4 regions of the Pokkaliibacter sp. CJK22405 genome follow, and region 2 is predicted to be linked to each of the others. Evidence: predicted binding sites of a transcription regulator. Region 2 holds the regulator's gene; each other region holds the start of a gene.
What was found. Region 2 encodes sigma-54, which starts transcription at its own class of promoters, with help from an activator protein. Its sites were predicted from a motif close to TGGCACNNNNNTTGCTNT; they were not measured.
Positions count from the first base shown of each region.

Region 1: a site for sigma-54 is predicted at 3,367-3,384, ahead of ACKC9G_RS02080 (amino acid ABC transporter substrate-binding protein). Genes of this name have one in related genera too.
Region 3: a site for sigma-54 is predicted at 1,689-1,706, ahead of ACKC9G_RS17690 (formate/nitrite transporter family protein). Genes of this name have one in related genera too.
Region 4: a site for sigma-54 is predicted at 2,619-2,636, ahead of flgF (flagellar basal-body rod protein FlgF). Genes of this name have one in related genera too.

Region 1 covers NZ_JBKKHQ010000001.1:453,130-460,936, reverse strand. The annotation lists gene ACKC9G_RS02090 (amino acid ABC transporter permease) at 1-849, opposite strand, end outside; gene ACKC9G_RS02085 (amino acid ABC transporter permease) at 851-2,059, opposite strand; gene ACKC9G_RS02080 (amino acid ABC transporter substrate-binding protein) at 2,288-3,304, opposite strand; gene ACKC9G_RS02075 (paraquat-inducible protein A) at 4,131-4,841, shown strand; gene ACKC9G_RS02070 (paraquat-inducible protein A) at 4,838-5,464, shown strand; gene ACKC9G_RS02065 (MlaD family protein) at 5,457-7,807, shown strand, end outside.
Region 2 covers NZ_JBKKHQ010000014.1:109,170-116,976, reverse strand. The annotation lists gene lptA (lipopolysaccharide transport periplasmic protein LptA) at 1-213, shown strand, start outside; gene lptB (LPS export ABC transporter ATP-binding protein) at 210-938, shown strand; gene ACKC9G_RS10960 (RNA polymerase factor sigma-54) at 1,000-2,487, shown strand; gene hpf (ribosome hibernation-promoting factor, HPF/YfiA family) at 2,591-2,899, shown strand; gene ptsN (PTS IIA-like nitrogen regulatory protein PtsN) at 2,907-3,371, shown strand; gene rapZ (RNase adapter RapZ) at 3,368-4,222, shown strand; gene ACKC9G_RS10940 (HPr family phosphocarrier protein) at 4,236-4,508, shown strand; gene mgtE (magnesium transporter) at 4,569-5,927, shown strand; gene yjgA (ribosome biogenesis factor YjgA) at 5,962-6,489, shown strand; gene ACKC9G_RS10925 (carbon-nitrogen hydrolase family protein) at 6,560-7,411, opposite strand; gene ACKC9G_RS10920 (YhdP family protein) at 7,460-7,807, opposite strand, start outside.
Region 3 covers NZ_JBKKHQ010000028.1:6,977-14,783, forward strand. The annotation lists gene ACKC9G_RS17680 (CinA family protein) at 1-179, opposite strand, end outside; gene hpxO (FAD-dependent urate hydroxylase HpxO) at 263-1,423, opposite strand; gene ACKC9G_RS17690 (formate/nitrite transporter family protein) at 1,871-2,755, shown strand; gene ACKC9G_RS17695 (protein kinase domain-containing protein) at 2,799-4,553, shown strand; gene ACKC9G_RS17700 (MBL fold metallo-hydrolase) at 4,550-5,656, opposite strand; gene ACKC9G_RS17705 (GntR family transcriptional regulator) at 5,899-6,876, opposite strand; gene ACKC9G_RS17710 (UxaA family hydrolase) at 6,939-7,807, opposite strand, start outside.
Region 4 covers NZ_JBKKHQ010000007.1:289,608-297,414, reverse strand. The annotation lists gene ACKC9G_RS04515 (flagellar basal body P-ring protein FlgI) at 1-326, opposite strand, end outside; gene flgH (flagellar basal body L-ring protein FlgH) at 343-1,023, opposite strand; gene flgG (flagellar basal-body rod protein FlgG) at 1,045-1,830, opposite strand; gene flgF (flagellar basal-body rod protein FlgF) at 1,842-2,582, opposite strand; gene pgeF (peptidoglycan editing factor PgeF) at 2,803-3,528, opposite strand; gene rluD (23S rRNA pseudouridine(1911/1915/1917) synthase RluD) at 3,559-4,533, opposite strand; gene ACKC9G_RS04485 (outer membrane protein assembly factor BamD) at 4,704-5,639, shown strand; gene ACKC9G_RS04480 (hypothetical protein) at 5,738-6,013, opposite strand; gene purL (phosphoribosylformylglycinamidine synthase) at 6,309-7,807, opposite strand, start outside.

The sequences.
Region 1 (7,807 bases), on a different contig from region 2:
TGCCTGAGGCAGAATGATGAGGATCATGGCTTTCCAGTATGTCAGACCCAGTGCATCAGCAGCTTCGTACTGTCCCTTGGGGATAGCCTGAAGACCACCACGAACCACTTCGGCAATATAGGCAGACTGGAAGAGGGCGATACCAATCAGTGCACGCAGCAGTTTATCGAAATGATATTCCGCAGGTACGAACAGAGGCAGCATGACCGATGCCATAAAGAGCACAGTGATCAGCGGTACACCACGCCATACTTCGATGAAGACAACGCAGAAGCTCTTGATGATAGGCATCTCTGAACGACGACCTAATGCCAGCAAGATACCGATTGGCATGGCCGCTGCGATACCAACGATGGCGATAACCAGCGTCAGGATCAGACCGCCCCACTGGTGAGTGGGCACTTCTTCAAGACCAAACGCGCCACCATGCAGCAGGAAGAAAGCAATGATGGGGAAGATGAAGATAGTGAAAGCAGCTACCCACACTTTCTGCGGCAGATTAGGAATCATCAGCCAGGCAAAGAGTGCAGCCAGCAGCAGGAAGGTCGTATCGACACGCCAGTAAAGCTGCTCCGGGTAGAAGCCATAGATGAACTGGTCCAGGCGAGAGGTGATAAACACCCAGCACGCACCACCTGAAGTACAGGCGTTACGGTCACTGCCGAACCAGTCAGCATCAATGAAGGTCCACTGGATTGCCGGAATCAGCGCAGAGACTACGAAGTAGATCGCGATGATAGAGACAATCGAGTTAATTGGACCGGAAAACAAATTCTTACGAAGCCAGCCAACAAGACCTGTGCTCGAAGAAGGTGCAGGTTGACTGGGGAGAGGCTGAAACTTTTCCATATTAACGCTCCACCAGTGCCATGCGGTTGTTATACCAGTTCATGAAGGTCGAGATTGCAAGGCTGATGGTCAGGTAAACTGCCATGGTAATTGCAATAATCTCGATAGCTTGGCCGGTCTGGTTCAGCGTGGTACCGGCAAATACAGATACCAAGTCAGGATAACCAATAGCGGTAGCCAGTGAGGAGTTTTTGGTCAGGTTCAGGTATTGGCTGGTCAGTGGTGGAATAATCACACGCATTGCCTGAGGAATGATAACCAGCTTCAGTGTTTTGCCATTAGAAAGACCTAAGGCGCTCGCTGCTTCAGTCTGACCGTGATTAACGGACTGGATACCAGAGCGAACGATCTCACCAATAAATGCTGCAGTGTAAATGCTAAGAGCAACAACCAGAGCCAGAAACTCAGGAATGATGGTTACGCCACCGCGGAAGTTGAAGCCTTTAAGCTCAGGCATATCCAGGCTGACAGGCATGCCAGTGACAAAGAAAGCCAATACGGGTAAACCGACAACCAGACCAAGGCCAGCGAAGAACATTGGGAAGGTCTGACCAGTTTGATCCTGACGTTTTTTAGACCAAATGCTCAGGAATACAGTAGCAACAACACCAATTACCAAAGCAATCAGAATTCCTAAGCTGCCGTTCTCGAAAACAGGACGAGGAACATAAAAACCACGAACGTTTAAGAAGAAAGCATCGCCAAAGGAGAGTGACTGACGCGCTGAGGGTAGGGCGCGCAGAACGGCGAAGTACCAGAAGAAGATTTGCAGCAACAGAGGAATGTTACGGAAAACTTCGATGTACACCAGCGCGATTTTTGAAATCAGCCAGTTCTTGGACAAGCGGGCAACACCCAACAGGAAGCCAAGAATAGTCGCAAAAACAATACCGATTACTGAAACCAGCAAGGTATTGAGCAAACCGACAAAGAACGTACGGCCGTACGTATCAGTCTCTGTATAAGGAATCAAAGACTGTAGAATACCGAAACCGGCAGTTTCATGAAAAAAACCGAAACCGGTAGTGATACCACGTTGCTCCAGGTTGCTTAGGGTATTGCTAACGATAGCCCAGATACCCAAACCGACAACCAGGATCAGCAACGCCTGGAACAACAGGGCACGCTTTTCTGGATCATTCCAGAACGGCGGCTTGTTACTAGGCATGGTGCTGGCGGTGGCCTGAGGCTTGTTGGCTTCAGACGACATTCGCGAACCTCCTGACAGGAAAAAATCATTAAAACTAGGCCAGTGGCCTAATCACATGCCATCTCGCTACGTCAGCATCCTTATAATGTTGGTATGGTGATGCCGGCGTATATGGAGTTCGATTCTGGCAGTGGGTGCATCATTTCGATGACCCGGTATTTAAAAGGGCATGACCGAAGTCATGCCCAATTAATTTGCTTACCTATCCCTTAAGAAGGGAGGTAGCAATTAACGCATAGGAGGTGCGTACTGCAGGCCGCCTTTGCTCCACAGAGCGTTCAGGCCGCGTGCGATACCCAGCGGAGAGCCGGAACCTACGTTGCGATCAAACATTTCACCGTAGTTACCAACCTGCTTAACGATCTGGTAAGCCCAGTCGCTGCTTACGCCCAGGTCTTTACCGAAGTCGCCTTCGCCACCAACGAAACGCTTGATGTTAGGATCATCGCTGTCTTTCATCTGGTCGATGTTCTGAGAGGTCAGACCCAGCTCTTCTGCATCAACGGTTGCGAAGTAAGACCATTTAACCAGGTTGAACCACTGGTCATCGCCCTGACGTACGACAGGTCCCAGAGGCTCTTTAGAGATAACTTCAGGCAGAACCTGAGCAGAGGTAGGATCAGCCAGTTTGATACGCAGTGCGTACAGCTGAGACTGGTCAGACGTCAGAACGTCACAACGACCTGCTTCGAAGCCCTGAACTGTCTGGTCAGAGTTGTCGAATACAACAGGCTGATAAGTCATGTTGTTCAGACGGAAGTAGTCAGCCAGGTTCAGCTCGGTAGTCGTACCGGCCTGGATACAGAAGGTAGCACCGTCCAGTTCCAGAGCGCTGCTAACACCCAGAGATTTCTTAACCAGGAAGCCCTGACCGTCGTAGTAGTTAACGCCGGCGAAGTTCAGACCCAGAGAAGTATCACGGCTGATAGTCCAGGTAGTGTTACGAGACAGTACGTCTACTTCACCTGACTGCAGTGCAGTGAAACGCTCTTTAGCGTTCAGAGGAACGTATTTAACTTTGCTGGCATCGCCGAGGGCAGCGGCTGCAACAGCACGACAAACGTCAACATCCAGACCCTGCCAGTTACCTTTGTCGTCAGGGTTGGAGAAGCCGGGCAAACCTGTGCTAACACCACAATTAACTACACCGTTGGCTTTAACATTGTCCAGGGTGCCTGCGTGGCTCTGAACAGAGAAAGTCAGCGCGACTGCTGCAGCGGCAGCTACAGAACCGATTTTTTTCATCTTAACGTGTCCTCGGTCTATCACTGGTTTCAAAAATGCCAATTAATGGCTCGATGTCCTATTAAGCAAACGGCGTGCCTGTTTTTGTATTTGGTCGAAATAAATACAAAATTTCTTGCGAATTTGTTACTGAATGGTCTGAAATCGTCGATCGTGTCGCTAAAAGTATCTACTTGAGAGCGTTTTAGTAGGACTAATGGGATTCATTAGTTGCTTAATCTTGGCATTGACTATTTTCCCTCTCTGTTTTAAGCAGATCGCTTCAGGTAACAAAAGTGGGCACGCAGGTAACAGAGGAATGCACTGTGATGATGCACTTGCAGGTCGTTTTTTTCTGACTGTTTGGTCGGCTTTTACTATTCTTCACTATCAGGAGGCGTTGTAGTGCAAGAGTGAATAATTTGTGCTCTTTCATGGCTCTCAAATAAAAGCTCAATAGCTTTATAAGGTGTTTCAGAAAGGTTGCAGTTGAGGTGCGGTATTGGGCACGGAGTTCGAAGTGTTTGTTACAGTTGCCGGGGTAACGTAGCGGTTTTTGAATCGAAATGTCTTGATTCTGTTTTCGAGATCCGGATCAGGCAAAATGGCTTTTTTTGAGGGTGAGCCGATGGTGCTTTTGTTTGAAATGCTTGGGCGCTGGCTTCACGATAATTTATATAACCGTTATACCAACAAACCGGTTTTCTTATGAAGGTTGTTACCTTATATAAGTTGCAGGATTAAGTGAGCCTAGTGCAGGGCTCTGTTCTGATGGTGCGGATCATCGCCATCGCTGCCATTGACTCTATGTCCTGTAAGTTCTTAGCCGCTACCTACGAGAATGTTGATGTCTTCTCCCGCCCCTGAAAGCCTGAATTCCGAGAGCGAGGGTGCTCAGCCTGCCGAGCGCTGGATTGCATGTCATGAGTGTGATGCGGTATTCCCGATGATCGCTATGAAACATCGGCAGGATGCTTACTGTCCGCGTTGCGGGGGTCATCTTTTTGCGCATCGGGAAGGTACGATACAACGCAGCCTTGCCTTGGCGATCGCGGCATTCTGTTTTTTTATACCTACTGTTTCTTTACCGCTGATACAGCTCGACGTGCTGGGCTTAAATAGTAGTGTGACTCTTATAGAGGCAGTTATTGAGCTTGTTCAGGAACAGTACTGGTGGACAGCTTTTCTGGTCGCGGCGTGTAGCATCGTCGTGCCTTTCCTTGAGATCAGTCTGCTCATTTTTGTACTCGGCATTGCGCTGCTTGAGAGAGCCGGAACATTGACCATTATGTTGTTCCGATGGTGGCATGTGCTTAGGGGATGGGGAATGTTAGAGGTTTACCTCATCGGCATTCTTGTGGCGATGGTGAAGCTGCTGGATATGGCTTCTGTCACACTGGGGTTTGGGCTTTATGCATTTGTAGGCATGCTGCTTATGTTGCTTACAATGATGTTGAGTCTGGATCCGCACGAAGTCTGGGAGCAGCTCGATACTCAGAAAACTCGACGCCGCAGTTCGAATGAGGATGTTGCGTTTGTGAAGGAAGCCGGTGAATGAGCTATCAGACTGCCAAAAGTATGGGGCTGATTTCCTGTCATCTCTGTCACCAGCTTTGCCAGCCGGGTGAGGGAAGCGAGCACTATCACTGCCCACGATGTGGAAGTACGCTTCATTCGCGCCAGCCTGGTTCACTCTCGGCAAGTTGGGCTTTGTTGCTTACCGCAATGCTGTGCCTGATTCCTGCCAATATTTATCCCATCATGCGTGTATCACAGCTGGGTGTGGATACACCCAGCACGATCATGGGAGGCGTGCTGACGCTTGCTCATCATGGAGCGCTTGGGATAGCGGTAGTCGTCTTTGTCGCCAGTGTTGTTGTGCCGCTATTAAAAGTTGCGGGACTGGCTATTTTACTGATTCGCGCGCAGTTTGGCGGAGAGCTGAGTCCTAAACGCTGTACCCAGATGTACCGTTTGATCGAATTTATCGGCAAGTGGTCCATGCTGGATATTTTTGTTATTGCCCTGCTGGCTGCATTGGTAAATCTGGGCGCTGTCGCGCGGATTGAGGCAGGTCCTGCCGCCACTGCATTTGGTGCGGCTGTAGTACTAACAATGTTATCAGCGATGGTATATGACCCTCGCCTGATCTGGGATCAAGAGGAATCCCTTAATGAATGACAACTCCGGGGACAATAAACCAGTGGTAAGTTCTGGCGAGCGCTCCTCATCTGCATCCGCGCCTAAGCCCAATGTTGCTCAGGCGGTAAAAGTGAAGAAGCGCCGCTCCTGGTCCTTTATATGGCTACTTCCCTTCATCGCGGTATGTATTGGTGTCTGGCTTCTTTGGCATTCCATGGCGGACGCAGGTATTGATGTCACTATTACTTTTAAAAACGGGCAGGGTCTTGAGGCAGGTAAAACCGAGATCCGTTACAAAGGCCTGAAAGTTGGCATGGTGAAGAAGGTTCAGATTGGTAAAGATCTCGAAACCGTCATCGTTGAAGCTGAGCTTGACCGGTCAACAGAAGATGCCCTGAAAACCGGGACACAATTTTGGCTGGTGACACCTCATATCAGCCTTGAAGGTGTTACTGGTCTCGATACGCTGGTGTCGGGCAACTACATTGGCATTCAGCCAGGCAATGGCGCGCCAACACGTGAGTTTGTGGCCGCTACCAAAGCGCCTCCAGTTGCCTCGGATGAACCCGGGCTCCACCTGACTCTGAAAGCAAAAACGTTGGGCTCCTTGAGCCCTGGCGCACCTATTTATTACAAACAGATCAAAGTGGGTTCAGTGCAGGATTACCGTCTGGCAGACAACAGTGAAAACGTTGAAATCGATGCCTACGTTGAGCAGCCCTATGATGAGTTGATCTCTGAGCAGACGCGTTTCTGGAACGCCAGTGGCGTGACGGTGTCAGGTGGCCTTAATGGCTTTAAGGTGCGCACGGAATCTCTGGTGTCATTGATCAGTGGTGGTATTGCCTTTGCTAATCAGGGAGAGGTCGGCGCACCTGTCGCCAACGGTCATACCTTCCAGCTTTATAATGACTATGCGAGTGCAGAGACAGGTATTGGCGTCAACATTCATTTCAACTCCGCTCAGGGTCTGGTTGAAGGCGTTACCAAGGTCATCTATCGAGGTGTAGAGATCGGTACCGTGCAGAAAATGGAGCTCAATGACGATTATTCTCAAGTCAACGCGAGAGTGCTTTTCGACCCAAAAGCAGAAGAATTTCTGAAAACAGGCACGCGCTTCTGGCTGGTCAAGCCAAGCATTAGTCTGTCCGGCCTCTCCGGTTTGGATACTTTGGTGAAGGGTAACTACATCGCAGTTGAGCCAGGAAAAGGCGATTCTGCACGTGACTTCACCGCGCTAGGTCAACCTCCGGCTGTGGATGACGAAGAACCAGGCCTCAAGCTGACGCTGGATGCAAAAGAGCTGGGGTCGGTGTCCCCGGGGACACCCTTGTATTACCAGCATGTTGAGGTAGGTAGTGTGGTCAAGTACAACCTCAAATCCGATGGCAAAGGGGTCACGATCGTCGTTAACGTCCGACCACGCTATATTCATCTTGTGAATACTGAGACGCGATTCTGGCATGCCAGTGGCGTTCGAATCAAAGGCGGGTTAGGTGGTGTCTCCATTGAGACAGAATCAGTGATGTCTCTGATCAGTGGCGGTATTGCCATGGGTAATGTCACAGGCCAGAAAGGTCGTGCTGTAAAAGGGAATGAGCACTTCATTCTCTATTCCAGCATGACCAAAGCAGCAGAGCAGGGTCGAGAGGTTCATGTTCACTGGCAGCGTGCTGACGGTCTGAAAGCAGGCGATGATGTTAAATGGAATGGTCTGACCGTCGGTGAAGTCCGTGAGATTAAGCCATTAAGAGACTTTAGCGGTGTCGATGTCACATTATTCCTTCATCAGGACGGACAGGGTCTTGCGCGTGAAGGCGCAGAGTTTTGGGTAGTTCACCCAGAGGCAACGATCAGCGGCGTGTCGGGGCTGGATACGGTCTTTGGAGGCTCTTATGTTGCTGTCCGCCAGATTGATGATGCTGCCTCTTTACAGACGACTTTCATTGGCAGGAATCAGGCGCCAGCGATTGAAGCAATCAAAGGGATGCCACTGGTGCTTGAAGCTCACTCGTTGGGTTCGATCAAGCCAGGAGTTAACGTTTATTACCGTGGCGTCGCTGTCGGTCAGGTCAGTGCCACTCGCTTGGCAGATACCGCAGACCGAGTGCTGATCGATGTTTTGATTCAGCCCCGCTATGGTGCTTTGGTTAGAACCAACAGTGTCTTTTGGAATAACAGTGGTTTTGGTTTTGACTTCGGTCTCTTTAAAGGTGCGAGCCTTCGAACGGAGTCATTGGAAAGTTTAGTGGCAGGTGGAATTTCTTTCGCCACACCACCTGAAGGCGCGATGGGGGGGCGAGCAAAAGCCTACAGTCACTTTAAGCTGAATGATGATGCGAAGGATGACTGGAGTGAATGGGCTCCCCGAATCCAGCTCCC
Region 2 (7,807 bases):
TATGGCCAGACACTGGATTATGACCTGAGCAAAGAAACAATCACTGCCCAGGAAAATGCCAAACTGACTCAGGCAAAAGATACCTTCACAGGTGACAAGATCATCTATGACATTACCCAACGCACCGTGAATGCCAGTGGTGGCAAAAGCTCAAATGCCGGTAGCGGCCGCGTTGAAATGATTTTGCACCCGAAACAAAAGACAACTGAATGAGTAGCACCCTGCAAGCACGCCACCTGGCTAAAGCCTATAAGGGCCGTCAGGTAGTCAAGGACGTCTCCCTCTCCGTGAGCCAAGGCCAGATCGTTGGCTTACTTGGTCCCAACGGCGCGGGCAAAACCACCTGCTTTTATATGATTGTCGGTCTGGTCGCCGCGGATAAGGGCGAAGTCCGCCGTGATGATCAGGACTTAACCCCACTGCCAGTTCATGGCCGCGCCCGTGCGGGCATCGGCTATCTGCCTCAGGAAGCCTCCGTTTTTCGCAAGTTAAGCGTTGAGAAAAACCTGATGGCGATCCTTGAAACCCGAAAAGATCTTGATCAGGATGCCCGCAAGAAAACGGCGGAGTCCTTAATGCAGGAGTTTCACATCTCCCACATTAAGGATAGTCTGGGCATGAGTTTATCCGGGGGCGAACGCCGTCGTGTGGAGATTGCCCGCGCGCTGGCCATGGATCCGGATTTTATTTTGCTGGACGAGCCTTTTGCCGGTGTTGACCCGATCTCGGTCACGGATATTCAGCAGATCATTCGCCATTTGAAAGAGCGTGGCATCGGTGTACTGATCACCGACCACAACGTGCGTGAGACACTCGCGATTTGTGATCACGCCTACATTGTAAGTGACGGGCACATTCTCGCTGAGGGCGATGCCGAGACGATTCTGCAACATGAGCAGGTTCGTCAGGTGTACCTTGGTGAAAATTTTCGCTATTGACCCATTCGAATGGCCTAAGCCATCCATAATTACTGAGTCGGAAGTATCTTCGTAGCCAAATATGAAGCCCTCTTTACAGTTAAAAATCGGTCAGCAGCTGACCATGACCCCGCAACTGCAGCAAGCCATCCGCTTACTGCAGCTTTCCACATTGGATCTTCAGCAGGAAATTCAGGAAGCACTGGATGGTAATCCCCTGTTGGATGTTGAAGAAGAGTTTGATACTCCCGTACCTGAAGAACGCTATGAAACCGCGCACAATCAGGAAACCCGGGACACCTCACAGAATGAGCAGGACGGCGCAGTCGACACTGACAGCCAGTGGTCTGATGACATTCCCGATGAACTGTCCGTAGACAGCTCTTGGGAAGATACCTATTCCACACTGCCTGCCTCATCCTCCAGCGGGGATGGTGACGATGGCTATGACTTTGAGTCACGAGCCACTGCTGGCGAATCCCTGCAGGACCATCTGGAGTGGCAGCTCAACCTGATGCCACTCAGCGATCGTGATCGCACCATTGCCTTCACCCTGGTCGACAGCATTAACGCAGAAGGCTACCTGACCTCTCCTCTGGAAGAGTTGCTTGAAAGTCTTGATGATCTGGATGAAGAAGATCCGGTGGAAATGGATGAGATGGTGATGGTGCTTCATCACCTGCAGCAGCTGGATCCGGCGGGCGTCGCAGCACGCGATCTTGCCGAGTGCCTGACCATCCAGCTCAAGCAACTGGCGACCACCACGCCCTGGCGTCAGGAAGCCATGGACATCATTGCCCAGCACCTGAACCTGCTCGGCACCCGCGACTATGCAACGCTGATGCGTCGCACCCGCCTCTCTGAAGAACAGCTGACAGCCGTCATACACCTGATCCAGAGCCTTAACCCCCGCCCCGGCGCCAGCATTAATGCAGGCGAATCAGAATACGTTGTACCTGATGTGGTGGTGGCGAAAAAAGAGGGTCAGTGGACTATCGAGCTGAATCAGGAAGCGATGCCGCGCCTGAAGGTGAATAACAGCTATGCCAGCATGATCAAGCGTGCGGACAACAGCGCGGATAACACCTATCTGAAAAATCAGCTACAGGAAGCACGCTGGTTTATCAAAAGTTTGCAAAGCCGTAATGACACCCTGCTGAAAGTCGCTACCAAGATTGTGGAGTTCCAGCTCGACTTTTTTGAGGAAGGCGAGGAAGCCATGCGCCCAATGGTTCTGGCAGATATCGCCCAGGCCGTCGAAATGCATGAATCCACCATCAGCCGTGTCACGACGCAAAAATTTATGCACACCCCTCGTGGTGTCTTTGAATTGAAGTACTTTTTCTCCAGCCATGTTGGCACTGCCGATGGCGGAGAAGCCTCTTCCACGGCGATTCGGGCAATGATCAAGAAGTTGATTGCCGATGAGCCACCGCGCAAGCCTCTGAGCGATGCCAAATTGGCAACCCTGCTGGGCGATCAGGGAATTAATGTCGCGCGAAGAACCGTCGCCAAGTATCGTGAAGCGATGGCAATTGCTCCATCGAATGAACGTAAGCGGCTGGTCTGAAAAGGAAACGATTTGGCGCTAAATAGATTTGACGAGCCCAGTCTTGGATTGGCTATAGTGAAATCTAACCAGCGAACAATCACTGGCAAATCAGGAGAGTCATATGCAAATAAACATCACAGGCCATCAGCTGGAATTAACTCCTGCCCTGACTGACTTTGTAAAAAATAAAATGCAGAAACTTGAGCGTCACGCCGACTCGATCACCAGTGTTCAGGTGACCCTGAACGTCGAGAAGCAGCGTCAGATTGCAGAAGCCACAGTTCATGTGGCAGGCGCCGACCTCCACGCCAGTAATGAAAATATCGACATGTATGCCGCCGTCGACGGTCTGATGGACAAGCTCGATCGTCAGCTCCTCAAACACAAAGAGAAGCACCAGGCTCGTAGCCAGGGTGCAATGGTACGCTAACGTCTTTATGCAACTTGACCAAATCCTAAGCCAGAGCTGCACCCTGACCGGTGCACCCTGGTCAAGCAAAAAGCGCGTTCTCGAGCAGGCTGCCGGCCTGCTCGCAGAACATCTCACGGATATCGACACCGACGATATCTTCAATGGACTTATTGGACGTGAGCGACTTGGCAGTACTGGCCTAGGTGGTGGTATTGCCATCCCTCACTGCCGCCTGTCTCAATGTGAAGAAGTGACCGCTGCGCTGATCCATCTGGAATCCCCGGTGGACTTTGATGCCAGAGATGGCCAGCCTGTGGATATCATCTTTGTACTGTTGGCACCTGAAGAAGCCCATGAGTCACACCTCCAGGCCCTGGCCATGGTTGCGGGCATGCTGCAAAACCCGGCAAACGTACAACAGCTGCGCGTGGCCAGCGATTCTGCAGGACTCTACAAGGCGGCTCTGTCCATCGTTCCGGACAAGGCATGAAGTTATTTATTATCAGCGGCCGTTCAGGCTCCGGTAAAAGTACAGCCCTCAATGCGCTGGAAGACTTGGGTTATTACTGTATCGATAACCTGCCGGTGGATCTGTTAAAGGCACTGGTACAGCAGGCGGAAAAGGCCCCCGATACACAACGCCAGAATATGGCGGTGAGTATTGATGCCCGTAACCTGCCCAATAACCTTGGCGACCTCCCCGTGCTGGTAGAGGAAATCCGGGAAATGGGCGTGCACTGTGAAGTGATCTATCTGGATGCCGAAGAAAGCATTTTGCTTCAGCGCTTCAGTGCGACACGCCGCAGACACCCGCTCACGGATGGCCGTGTCAGCCTGCAGGAAGCTATTCAGGAAGAGCGCCGACTACTGCGCTCTATTGCTAATTGTGCTGACCTGACCATAGACACAACGCACATGACACTTTACGACCTGCGCGACACCATTCGAACGCGGGTAGCAGGACGCAGCCAGGAACTGGCTATCCTGTTTCTGTCTTTTGGCTTCAAACACGGCCTGCCCCTGGATGCAGACCTTGTCTTTGACGTGCGTTGCCTGCCGAACCCTCACTGGATTCCAAGCCTTCGGGGTTTTACCGGCAAGGAGCAGCCCGTTATGGAGTATCTGGCGGCAGAGCCAGACGTGAATAAAATGCTGGATGACCTCCGTCATCTACTGGAAACCTGGCTGCCCTATTATGAGCGCAACAATCGTGCTTATATGACGGTTGCCATAGGCTGTACCGGTGGTCAGCACCGCTCCGTGTATATGGTTGAACAGCTGGCAGCTCACTTTGCCAACAGCCATCACCACATTCAAACCCGTCATCGCGAGCTCGATTAGTGCAGGAACGCCCATGCGTGAAGAAAGGATCACGTTAATCAACAAGCTGGGGCTCCATGCCCGAGCCACCGCCAAACTGATCGGGGTAACGACCCGTTTCACAGCGGACATTCGCATGAGCCGCGTAGGTGGCAATAAAGTGGATGCCAAGAGCATCATGTCCGTTATGCTGTTGGCTGCCTCCGTGGGGACAGAACTTGAGTTTATTCTTGATGGCGAGGATGAGGACGCTGCCTGGGAAGCTATCAAGACACTCATTGAGGATCGCTTCGACGAGGGCGAATAACCTCGTCATCGAACACCCTACCTCTTCGCCTTCCACCCGCTTTTACTCCGGAATACCGCTATGGCTTCACAACCCCAGGAACTGACGCAAACTCAGCTGGAGTTTTTAAACAGCGCCCTGAGTAGCGGTGAGCTGAAACAGGTTCGCCGAATGATGAACGGCGGACTGAAAGGTGCCGATGTTGCGCACCTGATTGAATCCTCCCCTCCCAAGGTACGTTCATTACTCTGGAATCTGGTTGACCCTGAAAATGAGGGTGAGGTTCTTCAGTACCTGAGTTACGAGCTGCAGGAAAGCTTCCTGCGCGAGATGGACCCGGAAGAAGTTGTGGCCGCCGTCGAAAACCTCGACATCGATGACCTGGCGGACATGATGCAGCATTTGCCGAGCACGGTGATCTCGGAAGTCCTTCGCTCCATGGACCAGCAGGACCGGGAGCGACTGGAAAAGGTGCTCTCCTATCCCGAGGACACAGCCGGTGGTCTGATGAATACAGACACCATCACTGTTCGCCCGGATATCTCCATCGAAGCGGTCTTACGCTATCTGCGTCGCCATTCTGAAATTCCCGCCATGACCGACAGCCTCTTTGTGGTCAGTCGCAAAGATGACTTTATTGGCGTGTTACCACTCACCAAAGTGCTGATGAGTGATCCTGATATCAGTGTGCGTGAGGTCATGATTACTGACAGCGTCTCCATCCGTGCCGATACCGAAGATACTGAAGTCGCCAAGCTTTTCGAACGCCATGACCTGGTATCCGCACCCGTCATCGATGATGAGGGCATTTTGCTTGGCCGAATCACTATCGATGACGTGGTGGACGTTATTCGAGAAACCTCTGATCACTCATTGATGAGCATGGCGGGTCTGGATGAGGATGCTGATACCTTTGCTCCCGTTATGAAAACGGCCAAACGTCGTGCAGTCTGGCTGGGGATCAACCTGATTACGGCATTCATCGCCTCCTCCGTGATCGGCATGTTTGAAGCCACCATCCAGAAGGTCGTGGCTCTGGCGGTCTTGATGCCGATTGTCGCCAGCATGGGCGGTATTGCGGGAAGCCAGGCGCTAACCCTCGTTATCCGTGGTCAGGCGCTTGGGCAGCTGGAGAAGAGTAACCTTAAATGGCTGCTTAACCGGGAGCTGTTGGTCGGGGTTATGAATGGCCTGCTGTGGGCCGTGGTCATTGGTCTGGCCGCTGTTTTCTGGTTTGACGACAAGGTCATTGGCATCGTTATCGCCTGCGCCATTGTGATCAACCTGATTGCCGCCGCACTTTCTGGTACTCTATTGCCCCCATTGCTTAAAGCCTGGGGCATCGACCCGGCACTGGCTGGTAGTGTCATTCTGACCACCATTACCGACGTCATTGGTTTTATGTCCTTTCTGGGACTGGCCACACTTTTCTATTTTTAAAAGCGCCAGCAGGCGTAACGAGTGAGACACTGGCATGAGCCGTTCCTGGTACAACGACAACGATGATTTTGACGCCGATGAAGGCCCGAGCAAATCCGAGCTCAAGCGTCAGATGGAGGAGCTTCAGGCGCTGGGTAAAAAGCTCACCCAGCTGACCAAGGAACAGCTGGCTCAGGTGCCGATGAGTGAAACGCTCGAAAAAGCCATCGTTGAACACAAACGTCTGAAGCAAGGCGAAGCACTGCGCCGCCACATGCAGTACATCGGCAAGTTGATGCGCACAGAAGACAGCGAAGGCATTCAGGCTGTTGTTGATCGCTTCGACGCCAGTAGCCATGCCTATGTCCAGCATTTTCACATGCTGGAGCGCTGGCGTGATCGCCTGCTGAACGAAGGCAATGAAACCATCACCGAGATCATTAACCATTACCCGGATATGGACGCTCAGCACTTGCGTCAGCTTGTACGCAACGCCAAACAGGAAGCCGCTCGTGGCAAGGCGCCCACCAGCTCGCGCAAGCTTTTCACCTATATTCGTGAGATTGTTGAGCGCTCTCTATAAACGCAGTGCTTCAGTGAAAAAGGGACCTGTCAGGTCCCTTCTTTTGTTCTGCAGAAACGATGTCAGCACTTCAGATATCGGGTGACTTCATTCCATCCAGACGAATATGATTCATCACTGGCATGGCCTGACGCACAGCTTCCATTGGTTCACGTGGGCACTCGGCGGCAATACATCCCGGGCCCTGAGATAGCCGGTTCAACACCTCCCCCCAGGGCGAAACAATCATACTATCGCCGTTCGTCACACGTTTAGGGGTATGTATACCGCCCATATTCGCCGCCAGCATGTAGCATTGAGTCTCTATGGCACGAGCGCGAATCAGGACTTCCCAATGGGCATCACCGGTTTTTTTGGTGAACGCTGAAGGCAGGCTAATCAGCTCAGCTCCCGCCTGACGATAGGCTCGAAACAGCTCGGGAAAACGCAGGTCATAACACACTGCCATCCCCAATTTTCCCCACGGGGTCTCGGCGAGGGTCAGCGCATCACCGGGTTCGACTTCGCTGGATTCACGATAACTCCCCTGACCATCTGCCACATCCACATCAAAGAGGTGGATCTTGTCGTAACGCGCCACTTCATTACCCTGATCATCAATTAACCAGCTGGCAGAACGTACGCGGCCCTCAATAGATCCACCATCCGCTCGGGTGGCACAGGGCACCGAACCTGCCACCAGCCAAAGACCATGCTTCCTGGCTTGCTCGGCTACAAAGGTACGAATGCGCCCACTGCGGTCCGCCTCTTCACGACCCACTTCCTGCATTCGGCCACTGGTAAAGGAGGCAAAGTTCTCAGGTAATACGGCAAACCCAACCTTTTGTTGTGCCGCCTGAGCAAGCACCTGACTCGCTTGCGCTAAATTGGCATCAATATCAGGGGTGGCGACCATTTGCAGTACGGCAATCGTCGATTTCATCTCTCACTCCTTCGGTAGCCTTTGATGACCACGCTGAGTTTCAGAAGCTTACTTGCTACCACGATCATAGTTGGGATCCGACTTATCGGGCTGCTTTACAGCACCGGAGTCCTTGCGCCCCTCAGCTTCGATTTTCTCTTCGCCGAGCTTGCCGGTGACGTGATAACGGATAGAGGCAATCTTGCTCAGCTTATCGCCGGTCAGTTTATCAATGAGGAATAATGCCCCCCCCACCTGCGGTACACCTGCCAGCAGTGCAGCAATAGGTAATGTGCTAGTCAGTGGCAGCGTCACTTCAATATGTTGATCAATCTCTTCCGTTGCCAGATTCAGCGTTCCCTGCGCAGTAATATCAGCACCACCGCCTTTGATACGGGTAGGCTTGGCCGAGGACAG
Region 3 (7,807 bases), on a different contig from region 2:
TTGGCGTAGGTGACCCAACCAAAACCAAACCAGCGCGAACTGCCGGGGAGTGCCGTAAACGCCGTCGCAAGGCCACCGCCCGTACAGGACTCTGCCGTGGCCACTTGCTGTTGCTTGTTGATGAGTACATCCGCCAGCTGGCTCACCAGTGATTCCAGTACAGCATTGGATTCCGGCACGTTTTGCTTCCTTATGTCGCGAAGATAAGACTTAGGGCTGTTTGTAGCTTATGGCTCTTCGCATCACAAGGGTGAGGTTGACGCTAGGGTAACGGGCAGCCATCGACGGTCTGTTTCAGGCCCGCCAGAATATTGGCGCCGGATTCATTCGCCAACTCGTCGTACCACTGCCGGGTTTTTTCAGGCTCCGTGCCGTGCGTAATATCACAGCGCTTGCGAGCCCGAAGCACAATGTCACCGACGCGTTCAACCCGCCGGGCATCATAGGCATTCAGGGCAGAAATCAGTGAACCCGAGGTTTTCAGGCATTCGGTGAGCACCCAGGCATCCTCCATCGCCTGACAACCGCCCTGCCCCAGGTCCGGTGTCATGGCATGAGCGGCATCGCCAATGAGCACAACCCTTCCCCGATGCAGGCTGCCAAGAGGTGTCACGTCATGAATCTCCACTCGCGCCATGCGCGCGGGGTCCAGCCGCTCGATCAGCCGCTGCACCGGCTCAGCCCAACCGGCAAAGTGCTGGCTTAGCTCCTGCCGATACTGGGACCGGTCATTCTCGGTGCCAGCAGGCAGTGGCACGTCAAAGAAAAAATAGAACTCATCATTGCCCATCGGCATGAGTGAACAACGCTTGTGATCGCCGACAAACTGGCGCCACTCATGGGCATTGGCCAGATCCGGCGCAATCCTCACCCGGCCATTCCAGTTCACATAGCCGCGATACTCACGCTGAATAGTTTGCCCGACGACATAATTTCGCAGCTGTGAATGGGTGCCATCGGCGGCGACAAGAAGATCTGCGGCGATTTTCTCGCCAGAACTCAGGGTAATCGTCACGCCCTCGCTGTGTTCTTCGACCTGCTCGCAGCTCACTCCCAGAGTCACGGTGTCTGACCCGACCGCCTCCAGCAACATATCCTGCAGCAACGCCCGCGCGACCGGATGCGCCCGCTCTTTAACCTGCGCATACAACGGCTCCAGGCTGAAATCCGTCAGGACCTTGCCGCTCTTGTCGTAGTAACTCATCTGCTGCATGTCGCCACTGATCGCATCCAGCTTGTCCTTAAGCCCCAGCGCGTTGAGGACTCGCACACCGTTAGACCAGATAGAAATCGCGGCACCAATGGGTGCAAGCTCACGAGTCCGCTCAAAAATGCGTACCTGATGTCCAGCGCGCCTGAGCGCCAGTGCCATGGTCAGTCCACCCATTCCGGCGCCCGCAATGACAATATTCAGCGTCTCCATTCGTCATCCTTATTGAATCTGTACAGGGTCAGAACTTCACAAGCAAAAAATCAACCAACTGGTTAATTTTAGCGCTCAAATCCTGTAAACCCGGCTTTTCCGGTCGTTGACTTACACCTTAAGGCTAGTTCAGTCGAAGGAAGTGCGCCCATCAAGTGAACTTGAGCGTCGCAATTGACGCCCCGCTGCACCAGAAATGGACAACGAAGCACGGCGAAAACCTTCAGCGATTGCTAAGTGATTGATTTATAAATAAGGAAGAAAATGGCACATCCCTTGCTAATCTGATGACAGATCAGACGCTCAATGGCGAGTGTTTGCTCCAACAACAATGTGCTGGTTTGGGTAAAGAAGCCCTGAGCACTGCAGCTAAACGGTTGCAGCGCTCAGGGCTTTTTTCGTTTTCGGCACCGGCATTTGATCACTAATGATTGAGAGGCAATGACAATGTCTTACTTAGAACCGAGCGAGTTTGTGACCAAAATGGTCGATCAGGGCGAAGCCAAGGTTTATATGTCAGCCAAGGACACCCTGATTCGTGCCTTTATGGCCGGAGCCATTCTGGCGCTGGCTGCTGTTTTTGCTATCACTGTCGCAACCAAAACCGGCTCGCCACTGACCGGTGCCATCCTGTTTCCTGTCGGCTTTATCATGCTCTATCTGATGAAGTTTGACCTGCTGACCGGGGTCTTCACGCTGGTGCCACTGGCCCTGCTGGATAAGCGTCCCGGTGTGAATATCAGTCAGGTGCTGCGCAACTGGGGTCTGGTGTTTATTGGCAACTTCGCTGGTGCCCTGACCGTCGCTTTTATGATTTCCTTTATTCTGACCTATGGCTACAACACCGATGGAGGCGAGCTGGCGGCCAAAGTCGCCAAGATTGGTGAGTCCCGAACCCTTGGCTATGCCGCTCACGGAGTGGATGGCTGGTTCACCATTTTTATCCGCGGCATGCTCTGCAACTGGATGGTGTCCATGGGAGTGGTCGGCGCGATGATCTCCACCTCCGCCAGCGGCAAAATGGCGGCCATGTGGATGCCCATCATGCTGTTCTTCTTCATGGGCTTTGAGCACTCCATCGTGAACATGTTCCTGTTCCCCTTCTCCATGATCATGGGCGGCGACTTCACCTTTGCCCAGTACATCATCTGGAACGAAATCCCCACTGCGCTGGGAAATCTCGTGGGAGGTTTTGTACTCGTCGGCCTGCCGCTGTATTACACCCATGTGCGCACCAGCCCTGAGCGTGCGCTGAAAAACCGCCCTGCCGCAGCGACAACTCCTGCGCCCTCGAAAGAAGCCGCGTCCAGCTCCGTTCGCATCGGCGCCTGATGCCACCATGCACTCAGCAGATCCGATAACTGAGCGCCCGATAATGCCGGACAGCCCGACTCGCCAGAGCCGGGCTTCTGTGCCGGGCTTGCGTATTTCGCTCGGTCAGGTGACGGATAAAGGCACCAAGCCCGTAAATCAGGACTTTCACGGAGCTGTAGTGCCTGCGCCTCATCTGGTGGCAAGTAAAGGCATCGCACTGGCTCTGGCCGACGGCATCAGCAGCAGCGATGTCAGCCAGATCGCCAGCGAAGTGGCCGTCACCAGTTTTCTACAGGACTACTTCGCAACGCCGGAATCCTGGTCGGTTAAAAGCGCTGGCCAGCGGGTGATTCAGGCGGCCAATTCCTGGCTCTTCTCCCAGACGCGCCAGAGTGAGGGCCGCTACAACCTCGATAAAGGCTACGTCTGTACCTTTACCGCACTGGTGCTCAAAGGCCGCAGCGCGCACTTCTTTCATATCGGTGATGCGCGTTTGCTGCGCTTAAGCGGCAACGCGCTGGAGCCACTGACACAGGAGCACCGGCTTTGGTCGAGCCCGGAAAAAAGCTATCTGAGCAAGGCGCTGGGGATTCATGCCAGTCTGGATATGGACTATGGCCAATGTGAGCTGGACCTGCACGACTGTTTTATTCTGATGACCGATGGCGTGTATGAGTTCGTCAGCACCACGCTCATCAGGGAGCACATCCGTGAACATGCCGATAATCTCGACCTTGCCGCGCAGGCAGTTATTAATGCCGCACTTGAGGCCGGCAGTGATGACAACCTCAGCATTCAGATTGTGCGTATTGATGCCCTGCCCGAACATGGGGTGAGTGATCTGAACCAACAGCTGGCCCAACTGCCCTTTGCCCCGGAGCTGCGCTCACGCATGCCGTTTGATGGCTATACCGTGCAGCGCGAACTGCACGCCAGCAGCCGCAGTCACGTATTTCTGGCAACCGATGATGCGAGCGGTGACAAGGTTGTCCTCAAGCTGCCCTCTGTTGATTTACGCGGCGACCCGGACTATCTGGAACGCTTTCTGATTGAGGAATGGGTGGCGCGGCGGGTCGATAATCCGCACCTGCTTAAGCCTGCTCACCCGGATCGCACGCCCACTGCGCTCTACACCACTTTTGAATACATCGAAGGCCAGTCGCTGCACCAGTGGATGCTGGATAACCCAACGCCTGAACTTGAAACAGTGCGGCGCATCGTTGAGCAGATTGCGCGGGGGTTACAGGCGCTGCACCGGCAGGAAATGCTGCATCAGGACTTACGCCCTCATAACGTGATGATTGATGCCAGCGGCAACGTCAAGATTATCGACTTTGGCTCGGTACGCATCGCCGGTGTGGCGGAGCTGGCGCGTGACACGGCCTCCCAGCCAATACTTGGCACCGCTCAGTACAGCGCGCCGGAATATTTTATTGGTGACTATGCCGATGAGCGGGCGGATCTTTATTCCCTCGCTGCCATCACCTATCAGATGCTGAGTGGCCGCTTGCCCTACGGCCCGGATATCGCCCGAGCAACCACAAGGGCTGCGCAAAAACGGCTGCGTTATCAGTCCGTGCTGGACCCTGAAAGGTCGATTCCACTCTGGGTGGATGATGTCCTTCGAAAGGCGCTGCAGCCAAACCCGGACAAACGCCAGCGCGTGCTTTCCGAATTTATTCAGGATTTGCGCAAGCCCGATCCTGCCCTGCTGCAACGCCATCGCCCTTTACTGGAAAGCCGTCCGCTACTGTTCTGGAAAGGCCTGTCGCTTGGGCTGTTTATCATCATTCTGCTGTTACTGGCTTATCGCTAAAGACTTTCCTGGTTACCGGTCAGCCACCATTGCTGGCTGGCACCCACCGGGTTATCCAGCGCCATCACGCTGCCCATTTCCGGCGTGACCAACTGCCACGGATGATTCGCACTGGCGCTTGTCACGCGCTGGAAAGGATCCGCCCAGGAATGAAAGGCCAGAGAAAACCTGCCCACATGGGCAGGCATATAGGCTTTGGCGCGAAGATCATCCGCCGCCTGTACGGAATCTTCCGGCATCATGTGCACATAGCGCCATTGCTGGTTGTACTGACCAGAATCCAGCATCACCAGATCAAAGGGGCCGTACTGATCGCCAATGCGCTTGAAGTGGCTGCCGTAACCACTGTCGCCGCTGAAATAAATACGACGGCTCGGCGTTTCCAGCGCATAGCTGACCCACAGGCTCTGGTTCCGATCAAACAGGCGACCCGAGAAATGCCGCGCCGGCAGCACATGTATCTTCAGGCCATTATCAAGTGCGACGCTGCTGTCCCAGTCCTGCTCACGCAGCTGTTCCTCTGCAAAACCCCAGCGACGAAAATGCGCGCCGACGCCCACACCCATAATGGCCATGCCGATTTTGTCTTTCAGTGCCGTTAACGTTGGGTAATCGAGATGATCCCAGTGGTCATGGGAGATCAGCAGGTAATCCACTGCGGGAATGTCTTCCGGCTGATAGGGCGAAGTGCCGGGAAAAGCGGTGATCGTCATAGGCACCGGCGAGGCATTCTGGCTCAGCACCGGGTCAATCAGGAGACGCTTTCCGGCAAGCTGAATAAAGAAGCTGGAGTGCCCAAGCCAGACCACCAGATCCTGCGTGGGGTCGAGGCTGTGAAGATCCGTTTTTTCGAAGGGTAGCGCATGGTCAGGCACGCGATTGCCATCGGAGAACAACATGTCCGTCCAGCCTTTTCGCTCCTCGCCTTCAGCCAGCGTACTGACAGGCATGGGTTCAAGGTTCTGAAAGGCGCCGTTCTGGTAATGAGATGACTGGCTAAGCACCGCCTGATCGGCAATGGCGCCAAACTTCGGAAGTTGCAGATAGCCGACCACACCAGCCCCGAGCACAGCCACCGCGCCCAGCAGACTGCCGCCCCACACTTTCCACCGGCGTCTGTTTACACCCTTTTTAGTCACACTCGCCTCGCTTACACAATTCATTCAAAGTTTCATCATAGCCATGAATGTGCGCGGTAAAAGCCAGCAGTGCTTGAACAGACTTATTAATAATCCTCATCAATGACGAAGGGCGCTGGTCGCAATAAGTAAAAATGCCGGAGCAGACAAAAGGTCCACTCCGGCATTTTTATTAACCATCAGACGGTTTATTAACAGTCAGGCGTTTATTCCGCCGATAACCAGCGCAAATACTCCGGTGAGGGTACGTGCTCCTTCTGCCGGTATTCCGCCAGACGGGTGCGCACCTTGGCCTCCGACGCCTGAAGGTGGCGCTTTAGCGCTTCGCCCGCTTCCTTGCCCCGTCCTTCCAGCATCAGGTTGAGCACCGTGCTGTGCTCTTCCAGAAACGGATCAGCCGAGGGCAATTCCACATAACCACCGAGCAAATGCTTGCTGATCAGCAGAATCGGCCGCGTACGCCCAAGCATGGTGAGAATTTCCTGATTACCGCCGTAATCCAGCGTTTTGGCGTGCAGGTCATGCTCAAGCGCATCCAGCTCATGGGCTTCCACATTGGGATAGCTGCGCGACACCCGCTCCAGATCCGCAAGGAATCCCTGAAGAATCTCACTGGGAATGCGCGCTGTCGCCCGCTCCACCATAAAAGGCTCCAGCAGCAGACGTGCCTCATAAAGCTGATGCAGACGCTCATCATTGAGCGGCACCACATTCCAGCCGCTGTACTTCTCACGCTCAACCACACCGATATACTGCAATTGCAGCAGGATTTGCTGCGTCACCGCCCGGCTGACCCCCAGGGCATTGGCCAGTTGCAGCTCGTTGATTTCCCAGCGCCCGACCATGGAACAGAGCACGGCATCGCGCTCGACTTCTGCTGCCAGGTCATACCAGGAATGCTCGCGGGTGATGGAGGTACCACCACCTGGCTTGAATTCATCGCTCTGAATTTCCCGACGAATCACCTGCTCAGGCGACTGGCCGACCAGATAGCCCCGCCCTTCAAAGCGACTGACCAGCCCTTCATCGAACAGACGCTGCAACGTATCACGCACCGGCGAGCGGCTCATGGTGAAAAGCCGCGCAATGCGGCTTTCCAGTAACACCAGCCCAGGCTCAAGGGATCCTGCTTCAATGCTGGATTTCAGTGCCTCATAAAGCTGGTCTTTCAGGGTTTCAGCCATACCTATCCTATTGGCCAAGAGAGACTAAAGTGAGCAGCGCCTGCCGCTACAGGGGTCAGCGATCAGGTGATCGCCCCCACCGGCCAGGGCACAAACTCGTTATTGCCATACCCCAGCGCTTCACTGGCGGTTTCCTCACCCGAGGCCACGGCAATAATCTTCTCAAAAATTTCCTCACCGACTTCTTCAATGGTGCGACGGCCATCGGCGATGGTGCCGCAGTTAATATCCATATCCTCGGCGATACGCTCATACATGGCGGAGTTGGTCGCCAGTTTGAGGCAAGGCGCGGGTTTGAAGCCGGAAACGGAACCACGTCCTGTGGTGAAACATACCACATTCGATCCGGTGGCAATTTGCCCCGTCACCGAGATGGGATCATAGCCGGGGCTGTCCATAAAGTTAAAGCCGGGCACGGTACGAGGCTCGGCGTACTCCAGAACATCGTTGAGGCTGGAGCTACCTGCCTTGGCCACCGCGCCGAGGGATTTTTCCAGAATGGTCGTCAGGCCACCGGCCTTGTTACCGGGGGACGGGTTATTGTTCAGCTCGGCATGGTTGATCCGGGTGTAATGTTTCCACCAGTCGATTCGCGCCAGTAGCTTCTCCGCAACGGGCTTGCTGATGGCGCGGTCGAGCAGCAAATGCTCAGCGCCGTAGATTTCCGGCGTTTCCGCCAGCACGACACTGCCACCGTGTTTGACGATCAAATCCGCCGCATAGCCCAGCGCCGGGTTAGCGGTAATGCCGGAGTAGCCATCGGAGCCACCGCATTGCAGGGCGACACACAGCTCGCTGATCGGTACCGCCTGGCGGGGCGCCGCCCGAAATTCAGTCGCCATTTCCAGCAGTTTTTCCCGCGCCAGCTTGATACTGGCACGCGTGCCACCGGCATCCTGAATGTTGAAATAGTAAATATTGCGCTCGCCGC
Region 4 (7,807 bases), on a different contig from region 2:
ACATCAATGGTTTGACCTGGCTTGGCAAAGGCCGGTAAATCCGCATGAACGGCAACAGCGGCAATATTTTTCGACTGAGGGTTGGTGCCGCTCGGCAAAGATATGCCGAACTGGGTCAGCAGGTTCTTGAAGGTCTGCGAGGTATAGGCGGCACTACTTTTGTCACCGCTGCCATCCAGACCCACAATCAGACCGTAACCCACCAACTGGTTAGTACGGACACCGGCCACCTGAGCAATATCTTTCAGGCGCTGAGTAATTGCCGCCTGCGCCGAGGGCATGGCGATCCACAGACAGAGAAAAAGCGACAGGATACGTTTCATCATCACTCAGCTCCTGAAATCAGAATGGCCAGATCGCACTGATAAAGAAGCGACTCAGCCAGCCCATGGTTGCCGCTGCCTGCGTCTGGCCATTACCACTGTAGGTAATGCGCGCATCAGCAACACGGGTAGAAGAAATCTCATTCTCGGGTGTGACATCCTCCGGCCGAATCATGCCGGTGATGCGGATATATTCATCCCCTGTGGACAACGTCAGCCACTTCTCCCCACGCACTTTCATGATGCCGTTAGGCATCACTTCCGATACGGTGACGGCAATGGTGCCTGCCAGGTTATTGGCCTGACTGGTATCACCACTGCCACTGAAGTTGCTGGAGCCACTCAGGCTGGAGTCCAGTGACAGGCCAGCAACACCGAACTGGCTACCCAGCACGGTCGGGTTGGAGATGCTGGCAGAGGCCGACTTATCAGCTGAAGACGATGCAGACTTGCTCGACTGGGTCGTCTCTTCCAGGTTGATCACAATAATATCGCCGACCCGATGAGCACGACGATCGCCATACAGGCTCATTTCAGAACCGGCCTGATAAATGGCGCCATTGGTTTCACGAGGCTGCTGCAGATCCTGCGCAGTCACGGGCGCATACTCGGGATCATTAGGCTTGGCGTTGTTCATACATCCCGCCAGCACCAACATCAGCACGCTTGCGAAAACCGCCTGTAATGCACGCTTACTCATCAACGTCACCTGAAACTGCGCTTATAGCTGCTGTGTTACGAAGGACAGCATCTGATCCGCTGTCGATATGGCCTTGGAGTTCATCTCGTACGCGCGCTGAGTGGTGATCAGGTTTACCAGCTCTTCAGCCGCGTTAACGTTGGAAGACTCCAGCATGCCCTGAATCAGGGTGCCACGACCATCCTCACCAGGCACGCCGTCATTGGGTGCGCCACTGGCGACCGTTTCCTTGTAGATATCGCCACCCATGTCCTGCAAACCGGCCGGGTTAACAAAAGTGGTGAGCTGCAACTGCCCGGCGACCTGTGGATTCGCCGTATCGCCGTTGATCACCACCTCAACCTGGCCATCACCACTGATAGTGATCTGCGTTGCATCCGCGACGTTAATCTGCGGATCCATGGGATAGCCCGACTGGTTAACGATGTTGCCATCCGCATCCAGACTCAGGTTGCCGTCACGGGTATAGCCAATGGTGCCATCCGGCAGCAGTACCCGCAGGAAGCCATCGCCGTTAATCGCCACATCCAGCGAGTTATCCGTCGTTTCCAGATCCCCCTGAGTGAAGATCTTTTCGTTGATGCCTACCCGAACACCGCTACCGATCTGCAAACCTGAAGGCAAACGGGTGTTCTCACTGGTCAGTCCACCTGGCTGACGCTTGATCTGATAAAGCAGATCTTCAAAGTTCGGACGATCCTTCTTAAAACCTGTCGTACTGATGTTCGCCAGGTTATTCGAAATGGTTGAGAGCGCGGTCTCCTGTGCGCTAAGACCGGTCTTGCCGATCCAGAGGGATGCCAACATGGATTAACTCCTTAACTCACCTGGAGAAGCTGATTTTCTTGTTGCGCGTTCTCATCAACGGCCTGCATGACCTTGACGTTGAGCTCGTACTGCCGGGAAATCGACAGCATGTTGGTGAACTCTTCGACCGCATTCACATTACTGGCCTCAAGAAACCCTGACACCATACGCGTATTCACATCGGGGGCGGCAGGCTGGCCATTTTCCTGCTGGAACAGGCCATCCTCACCCTTAACCACATCACGGATATCGGGGTTGACCATGCGGATACGATCCACATCCGCCAGATCCGTCGGCTGATCACCCTGCGCCTGAACGGAAATAGTACCGTCGCCGCCGATGGTCACTTTGGTTGCCGGTGGCAAGGCAATCGGCCCGCCATTGCCAAGTACCGGCAACCCCTTGCCGGTACGCAAAATGCCGTTTTGATCAATATGCAGATCGCCAGAGCGGGTATAAGCCTCGGAACCGTCAGGGCGCTGAACCGCAATAAAACCGGAGCCATCCACCGCCACATCGAGGTCACGACCAGTCTCTTGCAACGCACCCTGCTCGAAGTTCGTGCCGGGGTTCTCTGTCATGCTGTACACGCGGGACGGAAAGGTCTCACCAAAGACCTGCATCGCCCGCGCCTGCTCGAAATCGCTCTTGAAGCCGCCAGTAGAAACGTTCGCCAAGTTGTTGGTATGAATCGCCTGAGCCCAGAGATTCTGCTTTGCCCCTGACATTGCCAGGTACAGTGCTCTGTCCATTGACATGGTGCCTACCTCAAAACCTTTTGAGGGGTATGAGCAAGCTACGTGCCAGCCCGGCAATCAGCAGATACAAAAAGAGTGAACTGTAAAGAAAGGGTAAAGCCTGAAGAGAAGTTACCAGCCTGATTAACACGCTGATCTGTGGCAGAGAGATGGGTGAGCAATGAAGAAGAGAACAAAAAAGCGGCCTGCTAAAGGCCGCTTTCAACCGCTGATGTCAGGAAGCCATCCAGATCAGCGAGGCCATACGGCCTGTGGTTTTATCACGGCGGTAGGAATAAAACAGATCTTCCTGCGTGTGGGTGCAGTATTCACCGCCATAAATGGCGGTAATCCCCATCGCTTCCAGTCGCTGGCGCGCCAGAAGATAGATATCCGCCATCCATTTCCCGGCCTCGCGGCCCAGCGTAAAGGCAAGACCCGCAATGGGCGCATGAGCGACAAATGCTTCACGGACCTCATCACCCACTTCAAAGGCATTCGGGCCAATGGCCGGGCCTAGCCAGACCATAATCTCGGCAGGATCGCACTCCATGGCGCTGACGGTATTTTCCAGAACGCCTTCACAGAGTCCGCGCCAGCCAGCATGAGCCCCCGCCACCACCGTTCCAGCCTGATCACACAGCAAAACCGGCAGACAGTCCGCGGTCATAATGCTCAGGACTTCACCCGCTTCACAGGAAATGCTGGCATCACCGCATCTCACCTGACCGGGTGCCAGCACCTGCGTACCATGAACCTGCTCAAGCCAGAAAGGTTCGGAGGGTAACTGCAACTCATCACAAAGCTGAGCACGGTTGGCAAACACAGCGCGAGGGTCATCACCCACATGATCGCCAAGATTAAAGCTGTCGAAAGGTGCCTGACTGACACCTCCCAGACGCGTCGTACAGACTGAGCGAACATTGATTGGCGCAGGCCAGTCGGGAAATACGTAGGACATGTCACGGCTCTCTCTGCGATGAGTTTCGGCTTATTCGTAGTGGTCAAAACCTATACGGTCAGTATCCAGAACATCAAGAAGCTGAATCAGATCCTCAGGCAAATCAATTTCCCACTCCATCCACTCACCCGTCGCCGGATGGCTCAACTCAAGACGCTTGGCATGGAGGGCCTGACGCTGAAACTGACGCAACGCATCCTGCAGCTCTTCTGTGCACCCCTTGGGAAGGCGGTTACGGCCACCGTAAAGCGGATCACCCACCAACGGATAATGGATGTGCGACATATGCACGCGAATCTGGTGGGTGCGGCCGGTTTCCAGCTTGCAGCGAATATGAGTATGAGCGCGGAATTTCTCGATCACGCGGTAATGGGTTACCGCATGCTTGCCGGTTTCCTGAGCGACGACGGCCATTTTCTGACGGTGACGGCTGTGGCGCCCCATCGGCTCATCGACGACACCGCCGCCGGTCATCACGCCCTGAACAATGGCTTCATACTCACGCCCCATGGAGCGATCCTGCAGCTGCGCGACCAGATCTGTCTGGGCCTGCAGCGTCTTTGCCACCACCATCAGACCCGTGGTGTCCTTATCCAGACGGTGAACAATACCGGCACGCGGAACATGCCCCAGCTCAGGCGCATGATGCAGCAAGGCATTCAGCAGCGTACCTTCGCTGTGGCCAGCGGCCGGATGCACCACAAGACCTGCGGGCTTGTTGAGTACCAGAATATGTTCGTCTTCATAAATGATCGGTAGCGGAATATCTTCGGCTTCCCAGCGCTCCTGAACCTCCAGGATCGCCTCCAGCGTCAGCCATTCACCGCCGAGCAACTTCTCGCGGGGTTTGCAGGTTTTGCCATCGACGAGCAGCGCGCCTTCCTTGATCCATTCCTGCAACCGGGAGCGGGAATAATCCCCGAAAAGCTCTGCCGCGACCTGATCCAGTCGCATTCCACCCGAAGAGACGGGCACTTGCTCTCGGTGCTTGATTGTTTCACTCATCTGGCTTACTCAACCTGCCTGATTACCGGGCCTGCTCCGTCGGAGGGGCCGCTGAAAAGGGGGCAAGTATAGCTGCTTATTCGGCCTTATTCAGCTCGCGCACTGTACACCAGATGGAATCCCGCTAGAATAACGGCCTCAAAGTCACTGAACGCGGCAATGGTAACCTGATGCGACAAGGTAAACTCCTGCTAGCTGTCGCCATGGCAACTGCCCTGGCAGGCTGCTCAGCCCTAGCACCTAAAGAGCCAGACTATTCTGAGCAGGTGATGTACGACAAGGCCACCACTGCACTGGATGACGCCCTCTGGGATCAGGCAGCTGACTGGTATGAAAAACTCGAAGCACGCTATCCCTTCGGTCGTTATTCCGAACAGGCCCAGCTTGAACTGATCTACGCCTACTACCGGGATGGCAAGGAAGACGAAACCCGCGCAGCAGCGGATCGCTTCATCCGTGTTTACCCCAACAGTAACTATATCGACTACGCCTACTACGTTCGCGGACTCACCGCCTTCGAGCAGGATCAGAGTCTGATTTCCCGCTTCCTGCCCACTGATGAAACCGAGCGTGACCCCGGTGCTGCGAAAGACTCCTACAACGATTTCGCCACACTGGTTCGTCTCTACCCCAACAGCCCTTACGCTTCCGATGCGAAAAACCGCATGGTCTATCTGCGTAACCGTCTGGCCCGCTATGAAATCCACGTAGCCCAGTACTACATTAAGCGTGGCGCTTATCTGGCGGCGGCAAACCGTGGTCGCTATGTGGTGGAGAACTTTCAGGAAACGCCTGCCGTCTCTGACGCACTGGCGGTGATGATCGTTTCTTACAATGCGCTGGGTGAGGAAAAGCTGGCCAAGTCAGCGCAGGATGTTCTTGATCTGAACTACCCGGGCTACAGCAAAAATATTCTGGATGAAACCAGCATTATCGATAAGTACTCCTTCGGCGTATTCCGTAAGTCTGATGCCAAGCCTGACTTCTCGACGGAAGTGAAGGCCAACACTCAGGCGCCTGCCAAGCCTGCAGTTGAGACACCGGCTGCATCCGGCAACGAAGAAGAAGACCGTTCCTGGTTCCAGCGCATGACCGACTGGTTCTGAGCCTGAGAACAGAAAACAAAAAAGGGGATGCTTATCATCCCCTTTTTTTATTGCGGCTTTACTGAGTACTGATCACCCACCAGAGCCTGATTCACACATTAATACTGCTGCGAATCCGAATCTTCTGACTCTTCTTCTGACTCGATCACATTGCCATCGTCATCGTAGTCACTACCATCATCACCCATAGTGAAACCTTCAAGGTTATCCTCGGTATCGCTATCGGTGGTTTCGTCTTCCTCTTTGCCCTGTGGCTTGGCAGGTGCATAGACAGGAACGAAGGTACGAAGACCTGTACGTTTCTCTGACTTGCCGCCCTTACCTTCCTGTTTCAGGCGCTCTAACTGAGCCTGCAAGGAACCAAAAGTGCTCATGCTTCCCCCTCATCGTCTCTACACCCACTCACAGATCCAAGTCCGCTAAGTATGATCAGAGACCACATCTTGTCCAATATCACTTACGACTACCCAGACCAGATCAGGAGTCACGGCCACAATCTCCTTGCTTACCCGCAATCTGTTTTGGTCCGGCGCTATAGTATGGGCTGGAATCAGAGTCTCAAGCCCAACCGGTAAAAAATTCTGTTCTGAGAAACGCAATTTTATCCGCGCAATAAAAAAGGTGGAGCAGCCAGCGCTACTCCACCTTATATGTTGGCGAAAATCCGGATTAGTTCACCCAGGCACGCGCATTTCTGAACATACGGATCCAGCTACCGTCTTCCTGCCAGTCATCAGGACGCCAGGAATGCTGAGCAGCACGGAATACACGCTCAGGGTGCGGCATCATGATAGTCACGCGGCCATCTGCAGAAGTGATGCCGGTGACACCTTCTGGTGAACCGTTCGGGTTCGCCGGGTACATTTCTGTCGGCCGACCGTAGTTGTCGACATAACGCAGCGCCACGTGACCTTTACCCTGCAATGAGGCCAGATCACCTTGCTTGAATTCGGCAAAGCCTTCACCATGCGCTACCGCGATTGGCATGCGAGAACCGGCCATTCCCTGCAGGAATACAGAAGGTGATTGCTGCACTTCCACCATGACCAGACGCGCTTCAAACTGCTCAGACTGGTTACGAACAAAGTGCGGCCAGTTGGCGGCGCCTGGAATCAACGAATGCAGGTTGGACATCATCTGGCAGCCGTTACACACGCCGAGGGCAAAGCTGTCTTCGCGGTGGAAGAAGCCTTCGAACTCATCACGCGCCATGGCGTTAAACAGTACCGACTTCGCCCAGCCTTCACCGGCGCCCAGTACGTCACCGTAGGAGAAACCACCACAGGCGACCAGACCTTTGAAGTCTTTCAGGGAAACGCGGCCTGAGAGAATATCGCTCATGTGCACGTCAACGGAGGCAAAGCCAGCACGATCAAAGGCAGCGGCCATTTCGATATGACCGTTAACGCCCTGCTCACGCAGTACCGCCACACGAGGACGAACGCCTGTGGCGATCATCGGTGCACTGACGTTTTCATTCACGTCATAGCTCAGCGCGACATGCAGACCGGGGTCGTTTTCATCCTGCAGACGTTCAAACTCCTGCTGCGCACAATCAGCGTTGTCACGCAGTGACTGGATACGGAAGCTGGTTTCAGCCCACAGGCGATGATATTCCTCACGGCTGTCGACCAGCACTTCTTCACCGTCAACTGTAAAGCGAACCATGTCATCATCATTCAGGCTGCCGATCACCTGGCTTTCTTCTGCCAGACCGTGAGCAGACAGAATCTGCAGCACGGCATCCGCATCGCTCTTGCGCACCTGAATCACAGCGCCCAGCTCTTCGTTGAAGAGTGCAGTCAGAATGCCTTTGTCAGTGACAACAGCAGACAGCTCAACATCAACACCAACGTGACCGGCAAAGGCCATTTCTGCCAGCGTCGCGAACAGACCACCGTCAGAACGGTCATGGTATGCCAGCAGACGATCTTCCTGATTCAGCGTCTGAATCGCATCGAAGAAACCTTTCAGAGTCTCTGCATCATCAACGTTAGGCGCTTCGCTACCGACCTGATCAAACACCTGCGCCAGTGCAGAACCACCAAGACGCTGCTGACCCAGATCAATCAGAATCAGGGAAGTCTCGCCTTTGTCGGTACGCAGTTGCGGCGTCAGTGAACGGCGAATATCCGCCACAGGCGCAACACCTGTGATGACCAGTGACA